DNA from 3 places in the Streptomyces sp. NBC_01460 genome. Region 2 is predicted to be linked to each of the others. Evidence: riboswitches for the same ligand, from Rfam matches in the RefSeq annotation. Region 2 holds a riboswitch; each other region holds the start of a gene.
What was found. A riboswitch is a leader RNA that binds a small molecule or an ion and turns the genes downstream of it on or off. The one in region 2 is predicted to bind cobalamin.
Positions count from the first base shown of each region.

Region 1: it holds a riboswitch for cobalamin, as region 2 does, so the genes downstream of both, OG488_RS08455 (cobalamin biosynthesis protein) here and OG488_RS02620 (ABC transporter substrate-binding protein) in region 2, are expected to answer to the same signal.
Region 3: it holds a riboswitch for cobalamin, as region 2 does, so the genes downstream of both, OG488_RS25155 (ribonucleoside-diphosphate reductase subunit alpha) here and OG488_RS02620 (ABC transporter substrate-binding protein) in region 2, are expected to answer to the same signal.

Region 1 is NZ_CP109473.1:1,887,965-1,895,738, forward strand. Features, by position in the region: gene OG488_RS08435 (alpha/beta hydrolase) at 180-1,319, opposite strand; gene OG488_RS08440 (class II aldolase/adducin family protein) at 1,388-2,047, opposite strand; gene OG488_RS08445 (inorganic phosphate transporter) at 2,305-3,555, shown strand; gene OG488_RS08450 (hypothetical protein) at 3,568-3,786, shown strand; cobalamin riboswitch at 3,938-4,066, shown strand; gene OG488_RS08455 (cobalamin biosynthesis protein) at 4,195-5,139, shown strand; gene OG488_RS08460 (cobyric acid synthase) at 5,136-6,776, shown strand; gene OG488_RS08465 (putative cobaltochelatase) at 6,773-7,774, shown strand, end outside.
Region 2 is NZ_CP109473.1:563,192-570,965, reverse strand. Features, by position in the region: gene OG488_RS02650 (helix-turn-helix domain-containing protein) at 1-89, shown strand, start outside; gene OG488_RS02645 (MFS transporter) at 86-1,408, shown strand; gene OG488_RS02640 (type B 50S ribosomal protein L31) at 1,521-1,769, shown strand; gene OG488_RS02635 (carbohydrate kinase family protein) at 1,878-2,828, shown strand; gene OG488_RS02630 (acyl-CoA dehydrogenase family protein) at 2,874-4,730, shown strand; gene OG488_RS02625 (hypothetical protein) at 4,727-4,897, shown strand; cobalamin riboswitch at 4,960-5,146, shown strand; gene OG488_RS02620 (ABC transporter substrate-binding protein) at 5,206-6,249, shown strand; gene OG488_RS02615 (FecCD family ABC transporter permease) at 6,246-7,331, shown strand; gene OG488_RS02610 (ABC transporter ATP-binding protein) at 7,328-7,774, shown strand, end outside.
Region 3 is NZ_CP109473.1:5,542,805-5,550,578, reverse strand. Features, by position in the region: gene mctP (monocarboxylate uptake permease MctP) at 1-1,565, shown strand, start outside; gene OG488_RS25160 (GNAT family N-acetyltransferase) at 1,684-2,184, shown strand; cobalamin riboswitch at 2,237-2,360, shown strand; gene OG488_RS25155 (ribonucleoside-diphosphate reductase subunit alpha) at 2,500-4,896, shown strand; gene OG488_RS25150 (ribonucleotide-diphosphate reductase subunit beta) at 4,896-5,912, shown strand; gene OG488_RS25145 (hypothetical protein) at 5,909-6,124, opposite strand; gene OG488_RS25140 (GlxA family transcriptional regulator) at 6,206-7,180, shown strand; gene OG488_RS25135 (D-Ala-D-Ala carboxypeptidase family metallohydrolase) at 7,204-7,774, opposite strand, start outside.

The sequences.
Region 1 (7,774 bases), 1.3 Mb from region 2:
ACGGGCGGTCGCCTGGGGTCGCGGGCGGACAAGTCGCAGCCTGGAGTCGCGCGGGGTACGGGACGTCACGAGGAGCAGTCTTGCCTCTGACGGGCCGAAAGCCCAAACGGAAGCCGTGTCACCAGGGTTCGGGGAGCTTCGGGGCCGGGTCACCAACCGGGCGGTTCCGGCCCATCAGCTCACATCAGGGGCGTGAGGAAGCGCCGGAGCGCCTCCTCGTAGCCTGCCGGGTCGGCATTCCACATCGCCGCATGCGGAGCCTGGGGCACGGGGTGCAGGGTCACCAGGTCCGGCCGGAGCGCGGCGAGTTCCCGGGAGGGCCCCCAGGGGGCCAGGGTGTCGTCGGGCCCGTGGACGATGAGGGTGGGGGCGTGCAGGGCCGTCGGCACCGAGGTGCTCAGGAGCGGGGCGCCGTGCAGCCCTGTCTGGCCCTGGGCCGCGCGGACGGCGAGGGGGAGCAGCGCCGAGGGGACGCCCCTCGCCGAGGCGAGGGCCCGCAGCGTGGTCCGCCAGTCCATGACCGGGGAGTCGAGGACGAGGCCGCGGATGCGATCACGGAGGGCGGAGTTGACGGCCGCGTGCAGCGCCATCGAGGCGCCGGACGACCAGCCGTGGAGGACCACGTGCTCCGCCCCGTAGCGCACGGCGTAGCGGATGGCGGCGTCGAGGTCGCGCCACTCGGACTCGCCGAGGTGGGTGAGCCCGTCCGGGGAGCGCGGGGCACCCGGGTCGCCCCGGTAGGCCAGGTCGAGCACGGGGAACTGCTGGTCGTGGAGGAACCCCATCACATTCAGGGGGTGGTCCCTGGTGGTGCCGAGACCGTGCACGGTGATCACCCAGGTGTCGCGGGCCCCGGGCACGAACCAGGCGGGCAGGGCGCCGAGCTCTCCGGGGACCTCGACCTCCTTGTAGGCGAGGCCGAGGGCGGCGAGGGGGTCACCGCGGTGGAGCTCCGGGGTGAGGCGGACCCGGGCGCCGGGCTTCAGGCTGCCGAGGGTGACGCTCTCCAGCCGGCGTACGACGGTGTCCGCGGAGACGGCGGAGCGGCCGGGCTGTTCGAGCACCGGGCCCACCACCGCGTGGACGCCGCCCCGGCCGGTCAGTCCGTACGTGCCGGGACGCAGCGCGGAGAGGGAGCGGGTCAGGGTGACCTGCCCGGCCGCGGTGGCGTGCACGGTGAGACGGCGGTCGGCGGGGAAGGGCCGTGGCGAGGGCGCCCCGAGGGCGGCGTCGCTGGCGTAGCGGCCGGCGGCGACCGCTGCCGCGCCGACGCCGAGGATCGAGGTTGCGGCCACTGCCGCCGCTGTTGCCTGGCGCACGGCTCCAGTGTCCTGGGCCGGGGCGCCCTCTGCCAGTGGGCAGGGGCCGTACGGAGCCCGCCCCGGGTTCAGCCCGGCTGGCCGTAGCCCTCCAGGGCCTCCCGCACGTCACGCAGCTGGGCGGCCGAGAGGAGGGCGGGACTGTGGCCGGGCACGGAGCTCGCCGTGAGCCAGAGCCTGCACATCCATTCCAGCTGGGCGGTGCGGTCGTACGCCTGGTCGAGGGTGCTGCCGTAGGTGACCGTGCCGTGGTTCCGCAGCAGGCAGCCGGTGCGGCCGTGCAGCGCGGCCAGCATGTTGTCGGCGAGCTCCCGCGTCCCGTAGCGCGCGTAGGCGGCCGTGCGGACGGGGCCGCCCATCATGGCGGCGGCGTAGTGGATGAGCGGCACCTCGTGGACGAGGGTGGAGACGGCGGTGGCGTGCACCGCGTGGGTGTGGACGACGGCCGCGGCGTCGCTGTCGCGGTAGACGGCCAGGTGGAGAGCCAGTTCACTGGTCGGGACGAGGTCGCCGAGGACCTGGCGTCCTTCGAGGTCGACGCCGACGGCGTCGCCGGGACCCAGGCGGTCGTAGGGAACCCCGCTGGGGGTGACCAGCACGATGTCCCCGACCCGGGCCGAGACGTTGCCCGAGGTGCCGACGACCAGGCCGTCCGCCGCCGTCCGCCGGGCCGTCGCGACGACTCCGTCCCACGCCTGCTCGATCGCGTCCTGCCGCTCATCACCCATGCGGGGATCCTAGGGGTGGTGACCGATGTCTCTTCCGGGGGACACATCGGGCCGAAGGTGGACGACAGGTGCGGGACAGGGCCCGGCCCACGCCCGGCCCACGCCCCGGAGTGGGCGCCTCCGGATACTCTCGGCGCACACAAGCGGAACTGACGTACGCGGTTGGGGTCACCATGCCGCCCTGCCCAGTTCATCTTCCGTTCACCCTGGTTGCTTACGTTCCACGTGCCAATGACGTCGAACGATTGCCTGGGTAAATGGAACACATCACGCTGCTGCTCGCGATCGTGATCGTGACAGCTCTCGTGTTCGATTTCACGAACGGTTTCCACGACACCGCCAACGCGATGGCCACCACCATCTCGACCGGCGCCCTCAAGCCCAAGACCGCGGTGGCCATGTCCGCCGTGCTCAACCTCGTCGGCGCGTTCCTGTCGGTGGAGGTCGCCAAGACGATCTCCGGCGGGATCATCAACGAGAACGGCCTCAGAACCGAGGTCATCTTCGCCGCGCTCGTCGGCGCGATCCTGTGGAATCTGCTGACCTGGCTGGTCGGCCTGCCCTCCAGCTCCTCCCACGCACTCTTCGGCGGCCTCATCGGCGCCGCGGTGATGTCGGCCGGCTGGTCCTCGATCAACGGCGGCACCGTCGTCACGAAGGTCCTGCTGCCCGCGATCGCCGCTCCCCTCGTCGCGGGTCTCGCGGCGCTGCTGGCCACGAAGCTGACGTACCGCCTCAACCGGAAGATCACCGACGAGGCCCAGCTGAAGTCGACCGCCAAGGGCTACCGCGCCGGCCAGATCGCCTCGGCCGGTCTCGTCTCGCTCGCCCACGGCACCAACGACGCCCAGAAGACCATGGGCATCATCACCCTGGCCCTGGTCACCGGCGGCGTCCTGTCCCCCGGTTCCAACCCGCCGGTCTGGGTCATCGCCTCCGCCGGCATCGCCATCGCGCTGGGCACCTACCTCGGCGGCTGGCGCATCATCCGCACCATGGGCAGCGGCCTCACCGACCTCCGGCCGCCGCAGGGCTTCGCGGCCCAGACGAGCGCGGCCACGGTCATCCTGGCCTCCTCGCACCTCGGCTTCTCCCTCTCGACCACCCAGTCCTGCTCCGGTGCCGTCATGGGCGCGGGCCTCGGACGCAAGGGGGGCGTGGTCCGCTGGTCCACCGCCACCCGGATGTTCGTCGCCTGGGGCCTGACGCTGCCGGCCGCCGGCCTGGTCGGCGCGGGTGCCGAGTTCCTGACCAAGCAGGGTCCCTGGGGTGTCGCCGTGGTCGCCATCCTGCTCGTCGCGGGCTCCGGTGCCATCTGGCTGCTGTCGCGCCGCAAGCCGGTCGACCACACCAACGTCAACGCGACCGAGGGCGAGCCCGCGGGCGTCGTCACGACCGCCATCGCGGCCGTCAGCCCGCCGCCCGTCGGCGTGGCCGTCCCGGACTTCAAGACCACCATCCCCGCTCCGGACACCCAGGCCGACCCGGCCCGGCCGGCCACGGTGTAAGGACAGATCCGCATGAACATCGACTGGGCGGCCCTCGCCTCCGTCTTCGGCGTCAGCCTCGTGATCACCGTGGCGCTGGTCGGCCTCTTCACCCTCGGCATCACCGGCCTCGCCAAGCAGGTGTCGACGACGCGGGGCGGCGGTGGCGCCCTGGCGCGCACCGGTGCGTACGCCTGCTTCGCGCTGTGCGCGGCGGCGGTCGCGTACGGGATCTACCTGATCGTCGCCTGACACCCGCACGACCCGTACCGGGCCGGACACACCACGGTGGTGTGTCCGGCCCGGTGTGCGTCTGCGCACACTGAAGCCTCGCAGGTCAACGGCAGGTTGACGGGCCTTCACGGGCCGTGGTGGACTGCCGGAGCCATTTACGGCGACAGGAGAGGAAGCCGGTGCGAATCCGGCGCGGTCCCGCCACTGTCACCGGGGAGCAGCCTCCACACGGAAGTCACGGCCCGCCACCGCGGGCTGGAAGGCCGGAGGAACTGCGGATCCGGAAGCCAGGAGACTCTCGTCGCCGGTCACGTCGAACCAGGGCGCGGACCCTGAGTGAGGACATACGCCATGTCTGGCTGCCCTGCGTCGGTCGCTGCACCACCTGCTCCGGAGGTCCTTCGAGGCGCGACGGCCGGCTGAGCGGTGCGAGCCGACCGCATCTTCGCGTACGGCGCCACCGCCGGCCTGATCGGCGACCTGCTGCTCGGTGATCCCCGGCGGGGCCACCCCGTCGCCGCCTTCGGGCACGCCGCCGCGGCCGCCGAGAGCCGGCTCTGGCGCGACCACCGCGGCTGGGGCGCCCTGCACACGCTCGTCTGCGCCGGGGGCGCCACGGGCGCCGCCGCGCTGGCCGCCCGTGCCGTACGGAACCGTCCGGCCCTGGCCGTGGCGCTGACCGCCGCCGCCACCTGGTCCGTCGTCGGGGGTACGTCGCTGGGCCGGGAGGCCCGCGCCGTCGGCGGGGCGCTGGCCGCCGGGGACATAGAGCTGGCCCGCGAGCGGCTGCCGCATCTGTGCGGCCGCGATCCGCAGGCGCTGGACGGCCCGCAGATCGCCCGCGCGGTCGTCGAGTCCGTCGCCGAGAACACCTCCGACGCCGTGGTGGGGGCCCTGGTGTGGGGTGCGCTCGGCGGCGTGCCGGGGCTGGTCGGCTTCCGGGCCGTCAACACGCTCGACGCTATGGTCGGGCACAGGTCGCCCCGCCACCGGCGCTACGGCTGGGCGTCGGCCCGGCTCGACGACGTCGTCGGCTGGCCCGGGGCCCGGCTCACCGCCGCGCTCGCCGTGGCCGCCGGGGGGCGTCCGCACGACGCCGTACGGGCCTGGCGGGCGGACGCGGGACGGCATCCGAGCCCCAACGCGGGCCCCGTGGAGGCCTCGTTCGCGGGAGCGCTCGGCGTACGGCTCGGCGGGACCCTCGCGTACGGCGGACGGATCGAGCACCGGCCGGTGCTCAACGGGGAGGCCGGCCGCGAGGTGCGGGTCGCTGACATCGAACGCGCGGTGCGGCTGTCGCGCCGGGTGAGTGTGCTGGCCCTCGCCGTGTGTGCGGCGGGGCGCCTCGCCAGGGGACGGAGAGCCACATGAGCGGCGGACTGCTGGTCGCCGGAACGACGTCGGACGCGGGCAAGAGCGTCGTCACGGCCGGGATCTGCCGGTGGCTCGTGCGCCGGGGGGTGAAGGTCGCGCCGTTCAAGGCGCAGAACATGTCGCTGAACTCGTTCGTCACCCGTGAGGGGGCGGAGATCGGCCGCGCCCAGGCGATGCAGGCCCAGGCCGCCCGGGTGGAGCCGTCGGCGCTGATGAACCCGGTGCTGCTCAAGCCCGGCGGTGACCGCTCCAGCCAGGTCGTCCTGATGGGGAAGCCGGTCGGCGAGATGAGTGCGCGCGGCTACCACGGGGGACGCCAGGAAGCGCTGCTGGGGACGGTCACGGACTGTCTGGAGCAGCTGCGGTCCACCTACGACGCGGTGATCTGCGAGGGGGCGGGCAGTCCGGCCGAGATCAACCTGCGGCGCACGGACATCGTGAACATGGGCATCGCGCGGGCCGCCCGCTTCCCGGTGCTGGTCGTCGGGGACATCGACCGCGGCGGTGTGTTCGCCTCCTTCTTCGGTACGACGGCGCTGCTGAGCCCCGAGGACCAGTCGCTGATCGCGGGATACCTGGTCAACAAGTTCCGCGGTGACGTGTCCCTGCTGGAGCCCGGTCTCGACATGCTGCTCGGGCTCACCGGGCGGCCGGCGTACGGCGTGCTGCCGTACGCCCACGGGCTGGGCATCGACGAGGAGGACGGGCTGCGCGTCTCGATGCGCGGGACCGTGCGGGAGTCGGTGGTGGCACCGCCGCACGGCGAGGACGTGCTGCGGGTCGCGGTCTGCGCCGTACCGCTGATGTCCAACTTCACCGACGTGGACGCGCTGGCGGCCGAGCCGGGTGTGGTGGTGCGGTTCGTGGACCGGGCCGAGGAGCTCGTCGACGCGGACCTCGTGATCGTGCCCGGGACACGCGGCACCGTGAAGGCCCTCGCGTGGCTGCGGGAGCGGGGGCTCGCCGACGCGCTGGTCCGCCGGGCCGCCGAGGGCCGGCCGGTGCTGGGCATCTGCGGCGGTTTCCAGGTGCTGGGCGAGCGGATCGAGGACGACGTCGAGTCCCGGGCAGGGCTGGTCGAGGGGCTCGGGCTGCTGCCCGTACGCGTCCGCTTCGGCCGGGAGAAGGTCCTGGAGCGGCCCGTCGGGTCGGCGCTCGGGGAGCCGGTGGAGGGGTACGAGATCCATCACGGCGTCGCCGAGGTCCTGGGCGGCGAGCCGTTCCTGGACGGGTGCCGGGTGGGCGCGGTCTGGGGGACGCACTGGCACGGGTCGCTGGAGAGCGACGCGTTCCGGCGGGCGTTCCTCGGTGAGGTCGCGCGGGCGGCCGGGCGGCGGTTCGTCGCGGCGCCGGACACGAGCTTCGGGGCACTGCGGGAGGAGCAGCTGGACCGGCTGGGGGACCTGATCGAGGAACACGCGGACACGGACGCCCTGTGGAGGCTGATCGAGAAGGGGGCCCCGGAGGGGCTGCCGTTCCTCCCGCCGGGCGCGCCACCCGTGCCGGTCCCCGCCCGTCGGGCTCCCGCGGGGGCCCCGGACGGCGCCGGCCCGGCCCCGTCCGGCCGGGCGCCGGAACCCGGTGCCGCCGGGCCCGGCCGTACAGATGTGATCGCTACAGAGGAGGCTCCGTGAGTACGCCGTATCCCTTCACCGCCATCGTCGGGCAGGACGATCTGCGCCTCGGGCTCCTGCTCAACGCCGTCAGTCCCGCCGTCGGCGGGGTGCTGGTCCGGGGTGAGAAGGGCACCGCCAAGTCCACGGCCGTACGCGCGCTCGCCGCGCTCATGCCGGAGGTGGCGGTCGTGGCGGGATGCAGGTTCTCCTGCGACCCCGGCGCGCCCGATCCGGCGTGTCCCGACGGCCCCCACGAGGCGGGGGCGGGCGTGTCGCGCCCGGCGCGGACCGTGGAGCTCCCGGTCGGCGCGTCGGAGGACCGGCTCGTCGGGGCGCTCGACATCGAACGGGCGCTCTCCGAGGGTGTGAAGGCCTTCGAGCCGGGGCTCCTCGCCGACGCGCACCGCGGGATCCTGTACGTGGACGAGGTCAACCTGCTTCACGACCACCTGGTGGACCTGTTGCTCGACGCGGCGGCCATGGGCGCCTCCTACGTCGAGCGCGAGGGCGTCTCCGTACGGCACGCGGCCCGCTTCCTGCTGGTCGGGACCATGAACCCGGAGGAGGGCGAGCTCCGGCCGCAGCTGCTGGACCGCTTCGGGCTGACCGTCGAGGTGGCCGCCTCGCGCGAGACGGACCTGCGCGTGGAGGTCGTACGCCGCCGGCTCGCCTACGACGACGACCCGGCCGGGTTCGCCGCACGGTGGGCCGACGAGGAGGCCGCGTTGCGTGAGCGGATCGTCGCCGCGCGCGCCCTGCTGCCCCGTGTGGTGCTCGGCGACGGCGTGTTGCGGCAGATCGCGGCGACGTGTGCGGCGTTCGAGGTCGACGGGATGCGTGCCGACATCGTCATGGCCCGTACGGCGACGGCGCTGGCGGCGTGGGCGGGCCGGGACGAGGTCGTCGCGGACGACGTCCGGCAGGCCGCGCTCCTGGCACTCCCCCACCGGCGCCGGCGCAACCCGTTCGACGCGCCCGGGCTGGACGAGGACAAGCTGGACGAGGCCCTCCAGGAC
Region 2 (7,774 bases):
GTGACGGGGCTCCGGACGGTCAGGGCGCGTCGGGCGGTGAGGGCGAGTCCGCCGGCGGCGAGACCCTCGGCACCGGGGACGCCCCGTGAGCCGGCAGCGGGGCGGCGGGCCGGCCACCGGGCTCGGGGAGCGCGCCGCGCGCCGCACCTTCGTCACGGTGTCGTTCCTCTTCTGGCTGCCCGCGGGGCTCGGGCTGGCCCCCATGGTCCTGCTCCTCACCGAGCGCGGCCTGACGCTCGCCGCCGTCGCCGCGGCCTACGCCGCCCACTCCCTGACCGTGGCCGTCCTCGAACTCCCCACCGGCGGTCTCTCCGACGTCATCGGCCGCCGCACCGTCCTGGCCGGTGCCGGGACCCTGAACGCCTGCGCCCTCGCCCTCGTAGGCCTCGGGACGACCCCGTGGGTGATCGTCCTCGGCATGGCCCTGATGGGGGCGGGCCGGGCCCTGTCCAGCGGCCCCGCCGAAGCCTGGTACGTCGACACCGTGCACGCCCATGCGGGCCCCGACGCCGAGCTCCGTACGGGGCTGGCGCATGGCAGCGCCGCGTCCTCCGGAGCGATCGCGCTCGGTGTGCTGACCGGCGGCGCGCTGCCCTGGCTGCTCGGCCTCGGCCCGGATCCGGGAGCCTGGCTGCGCGCATCGACCTCGGGGCTCGTCCTGCCGCTCTCCGTCCCCCTCCTGCTGGGCGTGGCCGTCGAGATCGTCTACGTACTCCACGTCCTGACCGCGCTGACCGAGCCGCCCCGCCCCGCCGCCACCCTGCGCGGAGTCCTGCGGGGCGTTCCCGGCGCCATCGGTGCGGGGCTCCGGCTCGGTGCCCGCGACACCGTGGTCCGCCGCATCCTGATGTCCACCGGAGCCGCCGGTACCGCCCTCGCGGCCCTCGAACTGCTCACCCCGGGCCGCGCCGCCGCGCTGACCGGGTCCCCGGAGTCCGGCGCGGTGCTCTTCGCGGGACTCGCGGCGGCCGGGTTCGTCTGCTCCGCGCTCGGCAGCCGGCTGGCGCCGCTGGTCGCCCGGCTCGCGGGCGACGGCGAACGCGCGGTCCTGGCCGGCCTGGGCGTCAGCACGGCCGGCCTGCTGACGCTGGGCGCCACCGTGAACGCCGACGGCGGGCTCGCGGCGGCGCTCGCCGCCGCCGGTTACGGGCTGGTGTACCTGGGCCTCGGCGCCGCGGGGCCCAGCCAGAACGACCTCCTGCACCGCCGGGTCGACACCGGGGGCAGGGCGACCGCCCTCTCCGTGCAGTCGCTGGCCCAGCAGCTCGTCGGGGCGGTGGCGGGCCTCGTCATCGGCGTCCTGCCCGCGGGGCCGCTGCCCTGGCTGCTCGGCGCCGTCGTGCTCCTGGCGGGAACCCTCCTCTGGACCCGGCGCGCCCCCGCCGTGCCCGTCCCCGCGCCCGAGTGAGGCGGGGGCCGGACGCTGCCCCGTACGGCCGTCCCGGATCGCGCCCGCTCCCTCCCTTGGCGAGGCTGGCCCGGAGCCGGGACGCGAGATCCCCGTACCCCCAGGAGCAGACATGCAAGAGGACAAGCACCCGCCGTACCGTCCCGTGGTCTTCCGCGACCGCTCCGCCGGGTACGCCTTCCTGACCAGGTCCACGGCGTCGAGCGAGCAGACCATCGACTGGGACGACGGCAACAGCTACCCGGTCATCGACGTGGAGATCTCAGCCGAGAGCCACCCGTTCTTCACCGGCAGGGCCAGAGTGGTCGACACCGAGGGCCAAGTGGCCAAGTTCGAGAAGCGCTACGGCGAGGAAGCCTGAGCCCCGGGTCTCCGCGGCTCACCGCGCACGGGCAGAATCGGCGGCACCCGTGCGTGGCAGCCGTGCCGCACCGGGCGCACCGCCCGCGTCCTCCAGGAGACCCGCCCCATGCCCGACAGCCCCGCCCTGCTGGTCATCGGCGAATGCGTCGCCGACGTCGTCCGGCTGCCGGGCGCTCCCGACCGGATCCATCCCGGCGGCAGCCCGGCGAACGTCGCCTACGGCCTGGCCCGGCTCGGCCGGGACACCACGCTGATCACCCAGCTCGGCCCGGACCTCCATGGACGGCTGATCGGGGACCACCTGGGCTCGGCGGGGGTGCGGGTCCTGACGGACGGGAGCGGGGCGCCCACCCCGGCGGCCACCGTCGATCTCGACGACGCCGGCAGCGCCACGTACACCTTCGAGATCACCTGGACGCTGGGCCCGGTGGAGGTGCCGGTGGAGCGGCTTCGGCACGTGCACACCGGGTCCGTCGCCACCGCCCTGGCACCCGGCGCGGACACCGTCCTCGACCTCGTCCGCCCGCTGCGGACGGATGCCACGGTCAGCTACGACCCCAACGTGCGGCCCGCGCTGATGGGGGACCACGGCCGCGCCGTGCGCCGGGCGGAGAGCTGCGTCGCGCTCAGTGACGTCGTCAAGGCCAGCGACGAGGACCTGCGGTGGCTGTACCCGGACGAGGAGCCGGGGGAGGCCGCCGGGCGGTGGCTGCGCTCCGGGCCCGCGATCGTGCTGCTCACCCGGGGGTCCCGAGGCGCGCAGGCCTTCCTGCCGGGCGGGACGGTGAGCATCGGCGCGCCACCCGTCACGGTCGCGGACACGGTGGGGGCGGGCGACGCCTTCATGTCCGGCACGCTGCACGCCCTGGCCTCGCGCGGACTGCTCGGCGCGGGGGGCCGGGCGGGGCTGCGCTCCCTGGACCCCGCCGTCGCGGCCGAGGTGCTGCGCCACGCCGTGGCGTCGGCTGCCGTGACCGTCGCACGGGCAGGCGCGCTGCCTCCCGACGGGGAGGAGCTGGCAGCGGCCCTGACCAGCACCCCGGTCCCGGAGCGGTAGCGCGTCCAGGGGTGTCTCCCCCGTACCGCGGTCGTTGATTTCGTTATGACCGTGACCCTTACCGACACCGCCCCACCCTCGACGACGGACCTGCTGACCGGCGTCCTCCTCGGTCCGGAGTTCCGCCGCGAACACGGGTTCTGGCAGCGGCTGATCAGCACAGAACCGTTCCGCCGCCCCGCCGGTGGAACGCCCGAAGAACGACTGGAGCTCGCCTACGACCGGTTGCGGATCCTCAACCTCTCCCTCGACAGCGGCGCCCGCCTCGCCTCCGACCCCCGCGCCCTGGCCGCCCTGCACGCCTGGCTCGGCCCGGTGGACCCCGCCCTGACGACCGTGGCGGGCATCCACTACAACCTCTTCCTCGGCAGCCTCCTCGACCACGACCGCGTCGGGCGCCGCGACCTGTCCGACTACCTGACGATGCGGCGCATCGGCACCTTCCTCTGTACGGAGGTGGCGCACGGCAACAACGCGGCGGCCATGGAGACCACCGCGACGTACGACCGCGAACGGGACGGCTTCGTCCTGCACACCCCGAACGCGGGCGCGCAGAAGTTCATGCCGAACACCAGCCCGGCGGGCGGGGCCAAGTCCGGACTGGTCGCCGCACGCCTGGTCGCCGACGGCCTCGACCACGGGGTGCGCCTCTTCCTGGTGCCGCTCACCGACGACACGCAGGCGCTCCCCGGCATCCGGGTGCGACGGCTCCCCGCCCGGATGGGCAGTCCGGTGGACCACTGCCTGACCTCGTTCGACCGGCTGTTCCTGACGCGGGACGCCCTTCTGGGATCCGGCGAGGAGAGCGGCGACCAGGGGGAGTTCCGCACCGGGCCCGGGGACCGGAGGCGGCGGTTCCTCACCTCGATCGGGCGGGTCACCCCCGGCCGGGTCTCCATGAGCGCCTGCGCCGCCGGATCGGCCCGCGCGGCCCTCGCCGTCGCCGTGCGCTACGGCGGTCACCGGCTGATCAGCGGCACCCGGGGGGCTCCGCCCGTACCGGTCGACGCCCACCGGACCCACCACGGACCCCTCGCCTCCGCGATGGCCACGGTCTTCGCCATGACGCTGCTGTACCGCCGGACGCAGGAGCGGTGGGAGGCCCGCACGGACGAGGACGGCCGGACGGAGGCCGCCCGGCTCGTCGACGTGGCGAAGGCGTGGATCACCTGGCGGGCCCGCGAGGTCATCGTCGAGAGCCGTGAACGCTGCGGCGCGCAGGCGCTGCTGGAGAACAACGGCATGACCGAGCTCGTCACGGGCGTGGAGGGCGCCATCACCGCGGAGGGCGACAACATCGCCCTGTACACGAAGGCCGCGGCAGACATGCTGTTCGCCGCGGAACCCCGCGGTGACGGCGGCGGTCCGGACCGGCTCGGGCACCCCGGGGACCTGTCCGACCCGCGCTTCCTGCGCCGGCTCCTCGCCTCCGTCCAGGAGATCTGGTTCGCCCGGGCCCGGGAGCGCGCGATGCGCGCGCCCGAGGCCGCCGACGCGCTCGGACGCTGGAACGCGGCCTCGGGCCCCGCCCTGCGCGGGGTGGAGGCCTTCGCGTACCGGCAGGCCGCCGAGGCCTACGCCGAGGCCCGTGCCGCGCTCCCCGAGGGAGCCGCCAGGGACCGGCTGGGCGAGCTGGAGCGGCTGTTCGCCACCGAGTGGGTGGCCCGCAACAGCGGCGACCTGCTGGCCGCGGGGCTCCTGAGCGGCGATCAGGTCGACGAGCTGGCGGAGACCGGGGAGGAGCTGATCGCGGCCGTCGCCGCGCACGCCCGCGAACTCGCCGACTCCTTCGCCCTTCCCGAGGCGCTGCTCGCCGACTGGCCGATCGCCGGACCCGGGTACGCGGACGCGTACGACGATCCCCAGGGCCCCTGGACCGCCCCCCCGGCGGACGCCCGATGAGCGCCGTGCACGGGGAGCGGACCGTGTGCGGCCGGCTGGGGGAGCGCCTGGAGGTCCTGGGCCTGCGTACCGTCCTGCTGGCCTACTGGGGCACGACGTCCGTGCTCGCCCGCCGGTGCGGGAAGCCGCAGCCGGAAGGCGGCGAATCGGTTCACCCCAAGCGCTGACCCGCCGACGGCCGGCCGGGCACGGAGGCGGCGACGGCCCTCGGAGCCGTCGCCGCACCGCGTGATAGCTTGCAGACGCCAGTCACACTCCACGTGGAGTCAGGGAATCCGGTGCGAATCCGGAGCTGACGCGCAGCGGTGAGGGGGACGGGCGGGGCCACGGCCACTGGAACACCCTCGGGTGGACCGGGAAGGCGCTCCGTCCGGACGAACCCGAGTCCGAAGACCTGCTGGCACCCGCTCCCGCACCCGGGGGCGGAACACCGTAGCGGGCCCCGCGCATGGGCCCAGAGACGCCGAGGGACCCCGTGCCGTCCATAACCAGTACCGTACGCCGAACAGCCCTGCTCACCGCCGGACTTGTCCTGCTGACCGCCTGCGGCGGAGGGACCACCTCCGAAGGCGCAGGGCGGGAGGGTTCCGCGGACGGCTACCCGGTGACCCTGAAGAACTGCGGCCGTACGGTGACCGTCGACGCCGCTCCGCGTCACGCCGTCTCCCTCAACCAGGGATCGACGGAGATCCTGCTCTCCCTGGGCCTCGCGGACCGGCTCGCCGCCACCGCGACCTGGACGGACCCGGTGATGAAGGGCCTGGAGAAGGACGAGGCCACCGTTCCCCGTATCGCCGGGAACCAGCCCTCCTCCGAGAAGGTCCTGGCCGAGGAACCCGACTTCGTCAGCGCCTCGTTCGAGTCGACCCTCGGCAAGGGCGGTGTGGCGTCCCGTGACCAGTTCGAGGACCTGGGCGTGCCGACCTACCTCGCCCCGTCCGACTGCGTGGGCAAGGACAACACGGGCAGTGGTGACGGTTCCCGCGCCGAGCCCCTGACCATGGACCCCGTCTACGACGAAGTGCGCGACCTGGCCCAGGTGTTCGGCGTCCCGGAGAGGGGCGAGAAGCTCGTCACGAGCCTCCGGGGCCGCGTCGACAGGGCGACCGCCGGCATCGACGCCTCCGACGCCACCCTGCTCTACTGGTTCGCCAACGCCGAGGCCCCCTACCTCGCGGGCTGCTGCGGTGCCCCCGGCATCATCACCGAGGAGCTCGGCGCGAAGAACGTCTTCGACGACACGCACGAGGAATGGCCCCAGATCAACTGGGAGACGGTCGCTGACCGCAACCCCGAGGTCCTGGTCATCGGCGACCTGACCCGCAGGTCGCAGACGGCCGAGAGCGCAGAGAAGAAGATCGCGTTCCTGGAGTCCAACCCCGCCACGAAGAACCTGGACGCCGTCCGGCACAAGAGGTACGTGCTGCTCAGCGGTCAGGCGATGAACCCGACCATCCGCACGGTGGAGGGCGTGGAGCGCGTCGCGGCGGGGCTGCGCTCGTTCGGGCTCGCCGGGTGACGAACACCGGACACGCCCCCGACACACGCGTCCAGGAGTCCTTCGCCGTCCCGACGCCCGCCGGGAGGCGCGTCCTGCGCGGCGGCCTGCTGTGGAGCGCGGGAGGGGCCCTCCTGCTCCTGTCCGTCGCGGTGGCCGTCACCATCGGACCCGCCCGTATCTCCGTCCCGGACGTCTGGTCGGCGGTGGCCTCGCACCTCGGCCTCGGTGACGCGCGGCTGACCCCGATCCGGGACGGCATCATCTGGAACCTGCGCATGCCCCGCACGCTGCTCGCCGCGGTGTGCGGCGCCGGACTCGCGGTCTGCGGCACCGTGATGCAGTCGCTGCTGCGCAATCCGCTCGCCGACCCCTTCGTCCTCGGCGTCTCCTCGGGGGCGTCGACCGGGGCGGTGGTGGTCGTCGTCCTGGGCGTCGGCGGGGGAGCGGTGTCGGTCTCGGCCGGCGCCTTCGCCGGGGCGCTGTGCTCGTTTGCCCTCGTGCTGCTGCTCAGCCACACGCTCGGCGGATCCACCGACCGGGTCGTCCTCTCCGGGGTCGCGGCCATGCAGCTCTTCTCCGCGCTCACCTCCTTCGTCGTGATGATCGCCGCCGACGCCGAACAGACCCGGGGCGTGCTCTTCTGGCTGCTCGGCTCGCTGAGCGGGGTGGGCTGGATCGACGTGTGGACGTGCTCCGGCGTGCTGGTGGTGACCCTGGGGGTCTGCCTCGGGCACGCCCGCACCCTCGACGCCTTCGCCTTCGGGCAGGACGCCGCGGCCGCCCTCGGGGTGCATGTCGCCCGCACCCGGATCGTGCTGCTCTGCACGACCGCGCTGCTGACCGCGGCTCTCGTCAGCTCGGCGGGCGCCATCGGGTTCGTCGGGCTCGTCCTGCCGCACGCCGCCCGGGCGCTGACCGGTTCGGGGCACCGGAGGCTGCTGCCGGTGACCGCGCTCGCCGGGGCGGTCTTCCTGGTCTGGGTCGACACCCTGGCCAGGACCGTCCTCGACCCGCAGGAGGTGCCGGTCGGCGTGGTCACCTCCCTCATCGGGGTGCCCGCCTTCGTCCTCGTCCTGTACCGCACCCGGAGGAGCGCATGACCACGGCCGGCACCACCTCCGACGGGCTGCGGGCCGCGCGGGTCAGCCGGGAGGCCGGCGGGAGGATCGTCCTCGACGGGGTGAGCATCGCCCCGCCCCCCGGCACCACGGTCGGCCTGCTCGGGCCGAACGGCTCCGGCAAGACCACACTGCTGCGGGTGATGGCGGGCGTGCTCGCCCCCGGCTCCGGGGTCGTCACCCTCGACGGCCGCACCCTCGCCGAGACCGGCCGGCGAGGCGTGGCCCGTCGCGTGGCCGTCGTCGACCAGCACGCCGTCACGCAGGTCGACCTCAGCGTGCTGGACGTCGTACGCCTCGGCCGCATCCCGCACCGGCGCGCCTGGTCCGCGCCCGGCCCCGAGGACGAGGCCGCGGTACGCGAGGCGCTGACGCGCACGGGACTCCAGGACCGCGCCTCTCAGTCCTGGCACACCCTGTCCGGA
Region 3 (7,774 bases), 5.0 Mb from region 2:
GGCGCAAGGCCGAGAACGAGGCCAGCCTCGACGAATGGGGCCTGGGCGGACGGTCGTTCGGCACCTGGGTCACCTGGTTCCTGCTCGGCGGCGACCTCTACACGGCGTACACCTTCGTCGCGGTGCCCGCGGCGATCTACGCGGCGGGCGCGGCCGGCTTCTTCGCGGTCCCCTACACGATCCTCGTCTACCCGCTGATCTTCACCTTCCTGCCGCGCCTGTGGTCCGTCTCGCACAAGCACGGCTACGTCACCACCTCGGACTTCGTGCGGGGCCGGTTCGGCTCGAAGGGGCTCTCGCTGGCGGTCGCCCTCACCGGCATCCTCGCCACGATGCCGTACATCGCGCTCCAGCTGGTCGGCATCCAGGCCGTGCTGGACGTCATGGGCGTCGGCGGCGGCGAGACCACGCACTGGTTCATCAAGGACCTGCCGCTGCTGATCGCGTTCGCCGTGCTCGCCGCGTACACGTACTCCTCGGGACTGCGCGCACCCGCGCTCATCGCGTTCGTCAAGGACGGCCTGATCTACCTGGTCATCGCGGTGGCCATCATCTACATCCCGATCAAGCTCGGGGGCTTCGACGACATCTTCGCCAAGGCCGGTGAGGCGTTCGCCCAGACCAACGAGGCGACGGGCAAGCCTCGCGGCGCACTCGTCCCCGGGGAGATGGGCCAGTGGGGCTACGCCACGCTGGCACTCGGCTCTGCGCTGGCGCTCTTCATGTACCCCCACTCGATCACGGCGACGCTCTCCAGCCGCAGCCGTGAGGTGATCCGGCGCAACACCACGATCCTGCCGCTGTACTCACTGATGCTCGGCCTGCTCGCCCTGCTCGGCTTCATGGCGATCGCCGCCGGGATCAAGGTGGACAACGGCCAGCTGGCGATCCCCCAGCTGTTCGAGAACATGTTCCCCGACTGGTTCGCGGGCGTGGCCTTCGCCGCGATCGGCATCGGCGCCCTGGTGCCCGCCGCGATCATGTCGATCGCCGCGGCGAACCTCTTCACCCGGAACATCTACAAGGACTTCATCAAGCCCGACGCGACCCCGGCGCAGGAGACCAAGGTCTCCAAGCTGGTCTCGCTGCTGGTGAAGGTCGGCGCGCTCGCCTTCGTCCTCACCATGGACAAGACGGTCGCGATCAACTTCCAGCTGCTGGGCGGCATCTGGATCCTCCAGACGATGCCGGCCCTGGTGGGCGGTCTGTTCACCCGGTGGTTCCACCGCTGGGCCCTGATCGCCGGCTGGGCGGTCGGCATGCTCTACGGCACGGTGGCCGCGTACGGCGTGGCCAGCCCGACCCAGAAGCACTTCGGCGGGTCCTCGAAGGAGATTCCGGGCATCGGCGAGATCGGCTACATCGGTCTCACCGCGATCGTGCTGAACATCGTCGTCGTGGTCGTGCTGACCTTCGTCCTGAACGCGCTGAAGGCCCCGGCCGGCGTGGACGAGACCTCTCCGTCCGACTACACGGCGGACGTCGGCGACCCGGGCGTCAAGGCCGAGCTCCCGCCGGCCACGGTGGGCGCACCGGGCGACGACGAACCGCTGCAACGGGTGTAGGACCCGATGGCGTACGTCCCGGCGGGGTCCGCCCCGCCGGGACGTTCCTCTGTGTGCGCAGAGCGCGGCCCCGGAAAAGGCGTGCGCCCGGCGCGCGGGCGGGGGGAGACTGACGCCCATGGATGTCTCGATCAGACCGGTCCACGCCGAGGAGCACGAGGCCCTCGGTGAGATGACCGCCCAGGCGTATCTCGACGACGGGCTGCTGGACTTCGGCGCCGACGACCCCTATCTGGAACAGCTTCGCGCCATCGGGCGACGGGCCGCCGAGGCCCTGGTACTGGTCGCGGCGGACGCCGACGGCGATCTGCTGGGCGGGGTCACCTATGTCCCGCCCGGGAGCCCCTGGGCGGACATCGCCGGGGAGGACGAGGCCGAGTTCCGGATGCTGGCCGTCTCCGCGAAGGCGCGTGGGCGCGGTGCGGGTGAGGCGCTCGTACGGGCCTGCGTCGAGCGGGCACGTGCCACCGAAGGGCTCTCCGGGATCGTCCTGTCGACCCGGTCGTCCATGGAGGCCGCCCACCGGATCTACCGCCGCCTCGGCTTCGTACGGACGCCGGAGCGGGACTGGAGCCCTCTCCCGGGCTTGCCCCTCCTCACATTCCGCCTGGCCTTCTGAGCCATCACGACACTACATGTGGGGGCTGCCATAACTGGCGGCCCCCACATGTATGCTCGACCTCGCTGTCGCCGCAGGGGAATCCGGTGCGAATCCGGAACTGTCCCGCAACGGTGTGATCGGTGTGCTTTCGCGCACCGCGGAGTCCGAAGACCTGTCGGCAGCGCGTCCGGCTCGACCGAACCGGGCGCAGAGACGTCCGGGCCCCGCGGAGGGCCGGTGGACGCCGTGCGCGCCGTGCTGCCCTCCCCCGGGTGTCCACGTGTCCGGCCCCCCGCTCCCGCAGGCCCTGAGCCGAGCGAGGGATAGCCCCAAGTGACCATCGCGCCAGCAGACCCGGTTTCAGCCGCGGAATACGAAGGCCGCACGACCGACGCGCCCGGGACCGCACTCCTGCGGACCCTGACCGGTCTCACCGCCGATCTGCCCGACACCGACCCCGGACGGGTCGCCGCCGCCGCGCTGCGTGGCCGCAACGCCCGGTCGGACGAGGCCGAGCTGCGCTCGCTGGCCACCGAGGCCGCCGCCGGCCTGATCTCCGAGGACCCGGCGTACTCCCGGCTCGCGGCCCGGCTCCTCACCCTGGCCGTCGCCGACGAGGCCGCCGGTCAGGGTGCCGTCTCCTTCTCGGCGTCGGTCGCCGTCGGACACCGCGAGGGCCTGATCGCGGACCGGACGGCCGAGTTCGTCACGCTGCACGCCGCCGCCCTCGACGCCCTGGTCGACCAGGCCCTCGCCGACGGCGCCGACGACCGCTTCGGCTACTTCGGGCTGCGGACTCTGCACAGCCGGTACCTGTTGCGTCACCCGATCACCCGGGAGGTCGTCGAGACGCCGCAGCACTTCATGCTGCGCGTCGCCGCCGGGCTCGCCGAGGACACCTCCGAGCGCGCCCTGGGCGAAGTCGCCGCGCTGTACAACCTGATGAGCCGGCTCGACTACCTGCCGTCCTCCCCCACCCTCTTCAACTCCGGCACCCGGCACCCGCAGATGTCCTCCTGCTACCTGCTGGACTCGCCGCTGGACGAGCTCGACTCGATCTACGACCGTTACCACCAGGTGGCGCGCCTCTCCAAGCACGCGGGCGGCATCGGCCTCTCGTACTCCCGCATCCGTGCCCGGGGTTCACTCATCCGGGGGACCAACGGGCACTCCAACGGCATCGTCCCGTTCCTGAAGACGCTGGACGCCTCGGTCGCCGCGGTCAACCAGGGGGGCCGCCGCAAGGGGGCCGCCGCCGTCTACCTGGAGACCTGGCACGCGGACATCGAGGAGTTCCTGGAGCTGCGCGACAACACCGGTGAGGACCAGCGGCGCACGCACAACCTCAACCTGGCGCACTGGATCCCGGACGAGTTCATGCGCCGCGTGGACGCGGACACGGAGTGGTCGCTGTTCTCCCCGGCGGACACCCCGGAGCTCGTGGACCTGTGGGGCGACGAGTTCGACGCGGCCTACCGCGCGGCCGAGGCGAAGGGCCTGGCCCGCAGGACGATGCCCGCCCGTGAGCTGTACGGCCGCATGATGCGCACGCTCGCGCAGACCGGCCAGGGCTGGATGACGTTCAAGGACGCCTCCAACCGCACGGCGAACCAGACGGCGGAGCCGGGCCGGGTCGTGCACTCCTCGAATCTCTGCACCGAGATCCTGGAGGTCACCGACGACGGTGAGACCGCCGTCTGCAACCTGGGTTCGGTCAACCTCGGCGCGTTCGTCGCCGACGGTTCGATCGACTGGGAGCGGCTGGACGCGACCGTCCGTACGGCGGTGACCTTCCTCGACCGCGTCGTGGACATCAACTTCTACCCGACCGAGCAGGCCGGGCGCTCCAACGCCCGCTGGCGGCCGGTGGGTCTGGGCGCGATGGGACTCCAGGACGTCTTCTTCCAGCTGCGCCTGCCCTTCGACTCGCCCGAGGCCCGCGCGCTCTCCACGCGGATCTCCGAGCGGATCATGCTCGCCGCCTACGAGGCGTCCTGCGACCTCGCGGAGAGGTCGGGCCCGCTGCCCGCCTGGTCCGAGACCCGCGCCGCGCGCGGCGTGCTGCACCCGGACCACTACGACACCGAGCTGAACTGGCCGGAGCGCTGGGAGGCGCTGCGCGCCCGGGTCGCGAAGAGCGGCATGCGCAACTCCCTGCTGCTCGCCATCGCCCCGACGGCGACGATCGCCTCGATCGCCGGGGTGTACGAGTGCATCGAGCCGCAGGTCTCCAACCTCTTCAAGCGCGAGACGCTCAGCGGCGAGTTCCTCCAGGTCAACGCCTACCTGGTCGACGAGCTGAAGAAGCTCGGCGTCTGGGACGCCCGCACCCGCGAGGCGCTGCGCGAGGCCAGCGGGTCCGTGCAGGGCTTCGCCTGGATCCCCGAGGACGTGCGGGCGCTGTACCGCACGGCGTGGGAGATCCCGCAGCGCGGCCTCATCGACATGGCGGCGGCCCGTACGCCGTTCCTCGACCAGAGCCAGTCGCTCAACCTGTTCCTGGAGACGCCGACGATCGGCAAGCTCTCCTCGATGTACGCGTACGCCTGGAAGCAGGGGCTGAAGACGACGTACTACCTGCGGTCGCGGCCGGCGACCCGGATCGCCCGCGCGGCGTCCGGGACGGCTGCCGCCGCCGCCCCGATCCCCGTCCAGCAGGCTTCCGCCCCCGACGCGGACGCGATCGCCTGCTCCCTCGAAAACCCCGAGTCCTGCGAGGCCTGCCAGTAATGAGCACCAACGAGAACAAGAACCTGCTCGACCCGGGCTTCGAACTGACCCTGCGTCCCATGCGCTACCCGGACTTCTACGAGCGGTACCGGGACGCGATCAAGAACACCTGGACGGTGGAGGAGGTCGATCTCCACTCCGACGTCTCCGACCTCGCCAAGCTCTCGCCCGGTGAGCAGCACATGATCGGCCGGCTCGTCGCCTTCTTCGCGACGGGCGACTCGATCGTCTCCAACAACCTGGTGCTGACGCTCTACAAGCACATCAACTCCCCCGAGGCGCGGCTCTACCTGTCGCGCCAGCTGTTCGAGGAGGCCGTGCACGTCCAGTTCTACCTGACGCTGCTCGACACCTACCTGCCCGACCCGGAGGACCGCGCGGCGGCCTTCGACGCGGTCGAGGAGATCCCCTCGATCCGCGAGAAGGCCCAGTTCTGCTTCCGGTGGATGGACTCGGTCGAGAAGATCGAGCGGCTGGAGACGAAGGCCGACCGCCGCCGCTTCCTGCTGAACCTCATCTGCTTCGCCGCGTGCATCGAGGGGCTGTTCTTCTACGGCGCGTTCGCGTACGTCTACTGGTTCCGCTCGCGCGGGCTGCTGCACGGCCTCGCCACGGGCACCAACTGGGTGTTCCGTGACGAGACCATGCACATGAACTTCGCCTTCGAGGTCGTGGACACCGTCCGCAAGGAGGAGCCGGACCTCTTCGACGACGAGCTCCAGCAGCAGGTCACCGACATGCTGAAGGAGGCCGTCGAGGCGGAGCTGCAGTTCGGCCGCGACCTGTGCGGCGAGGGCCTGCCCGGCATGAACACCGAGTCGATGCGCCAGTACCTGGAGTGCGTCGCCGACCAGCGGCTCACCCGCCTCGGATTCCCGCCGCTCTACGGTTCGGAGAACCCGTTCTCCTTCATGGAGCTCCAGGGGGTGCAGGAGCTGACGAACTTCTTCGAGCGCCGCCCCTCCGCGTACCAGGTGGCGGTGGAGGGGTCCGTCGGCTTCGACGACGACTTCTAGACCCTCGCCCACGACCTGAGGTGGGGGCGCCGCGTGGCCGGGACCGGCCGCGCGGCGCCGGTCGTTCCCGGGGGCGCGGCGGCTTCCCCGTTCCGTCGTGCCTCCCGCAGTTCGCGGTCGATCCGGCGCTCCCGCGCGAACCCGAGGACGGCGGGCAGCAGGACGAGGGCGAAAAGTGCGGCTATGGCCAGGTAGCTCAGGAATGTGTTCATGGCTCCACTGTCGTCCGTGCGCCCGGATTCCGGCAGTGGCAGGACTGTCACACACCATCGAATTGCTGCCACACTGGCGTCATGCTGAAGAATGTCGCCGTTCTGCTCCTCGACGAGGTCCATCCGTTCGAACTCGGCGTGCTGTGCGAGGTGTTCGGCCTCGACCGGTCCGAGGAAGGCCTGCCCGTGCAGGACTTCGCGGTGGTCTCCGCCGAGGGACAGGCCCTGCGGACCCATGCCGGATTCACGATCAGCACACCGCACGGGCTGGACCGCCTGGAGGAGGCGGACCTCGTCGCCGTCCCGGCCGGCGGCAGTTTCGTGGCCAGGGAGTACCCCGAGGAGGTCCTCGCGGCCCTGCGGCGGACCGTGGCGCGCGGCGCGCGGGTGCTGAGCGTCTGCTCCGGCGCCTTCGTCCTCGGTGCCGCCGGGCTCCTGGACGGCCGCCGCTGCACCACGCACTGGCGGCACGCCGACGAGCTGGCCCGCCGCTATCCCGAGGCCCGGGTGGAGCCGGACGTGCTGTACGTGGACGAGGGCCCGGTCATCACCTCGGCGGGGACGGCCGCGGGCATCGACGCCGCCCTGCACCTGGTCCGCCAGGCGCACGGCCCCGCCGTCGCCAACGCCATCGCCCGCCGCATGGTCGTACCCCCGCACCGGGACGGCGGCCAGGCGCAGTACGTGAAGCGCCCGCTGCCGCGCACCCGGTGCGACACGGTCGGCGAGACCCTCGCCTGGATGGAGCACCACCTCGACCAGGAGCTGACCGTCGAGCAGCTGGCCGACCGCACCCACATGTCGCCCCGGACCTTCGCCCGCCGTTTCCAGCAGGAGACGGGGACCACGCCGTACCGCTGGCTGCTCCGGCAACGCGTCCTGCTGGCGCAGCACCTGCTGGAGACCTCGGACGAGACCATGGACATGATCGCGGGACGGACCGGCTTCGGGAACGCGGCGGCCCTGCGCCACCAGTTCGTACGCTCCCTGGGCACGACGCCGAACGCGTACCGCCGCACCTTCCGGGGGCCCTCCGACCTGACCGAGGTGGCCTGAGCGGAGAACCCCCGGGGCGGGTGTCAGATGCCGCAGCCGGAGGCCGACCAGAAGTGGCTCGGCCCCTGGTTCACGTGGATGTGGTCGCTGTGGCCCGCGTACCCCGGGCCGAGGATGCCGTTGAAGCCGTGGTTGCGGGCCTGCTTGGCGATGGTGCAGAGCGAGTGCGGACCGGAGCCGAGGTCGACGGCGTCGCCGTACAGATGGCGGCTGTTCGTCGCTCCGCCGACCGCCGAGTTGCAGGAGGTGGAGCGGAAGCCGCTGGTGACACGGATCGACTGGTCACCGAGCGCGTGCCGCAGGGCCTCCAGCTTCCACATGCTGCTCAGCGCGTTGGCCTTGGCCGTTCCCGCAGCGACCGCCCCGCCCGCCCAGGTGCTGTTGCACGTGTTGAGCTCGGGGTACGTGAAGTGGATGGGGGTGCAGTCGTCGTCCTGGAGCGCGTACAGCTTGGACTGTGTGGCAGGTCCGGCGACACCGTCCGCGGCGAGGCCGTACGCGGACTGGAAGCGCTTGACCGCCGCCGTCGTGGCGGGGCCGTACGAGCCGTCGACGGCCAGCACCGAGTTGTATCCCGGGTAGCCCGCCACCCGG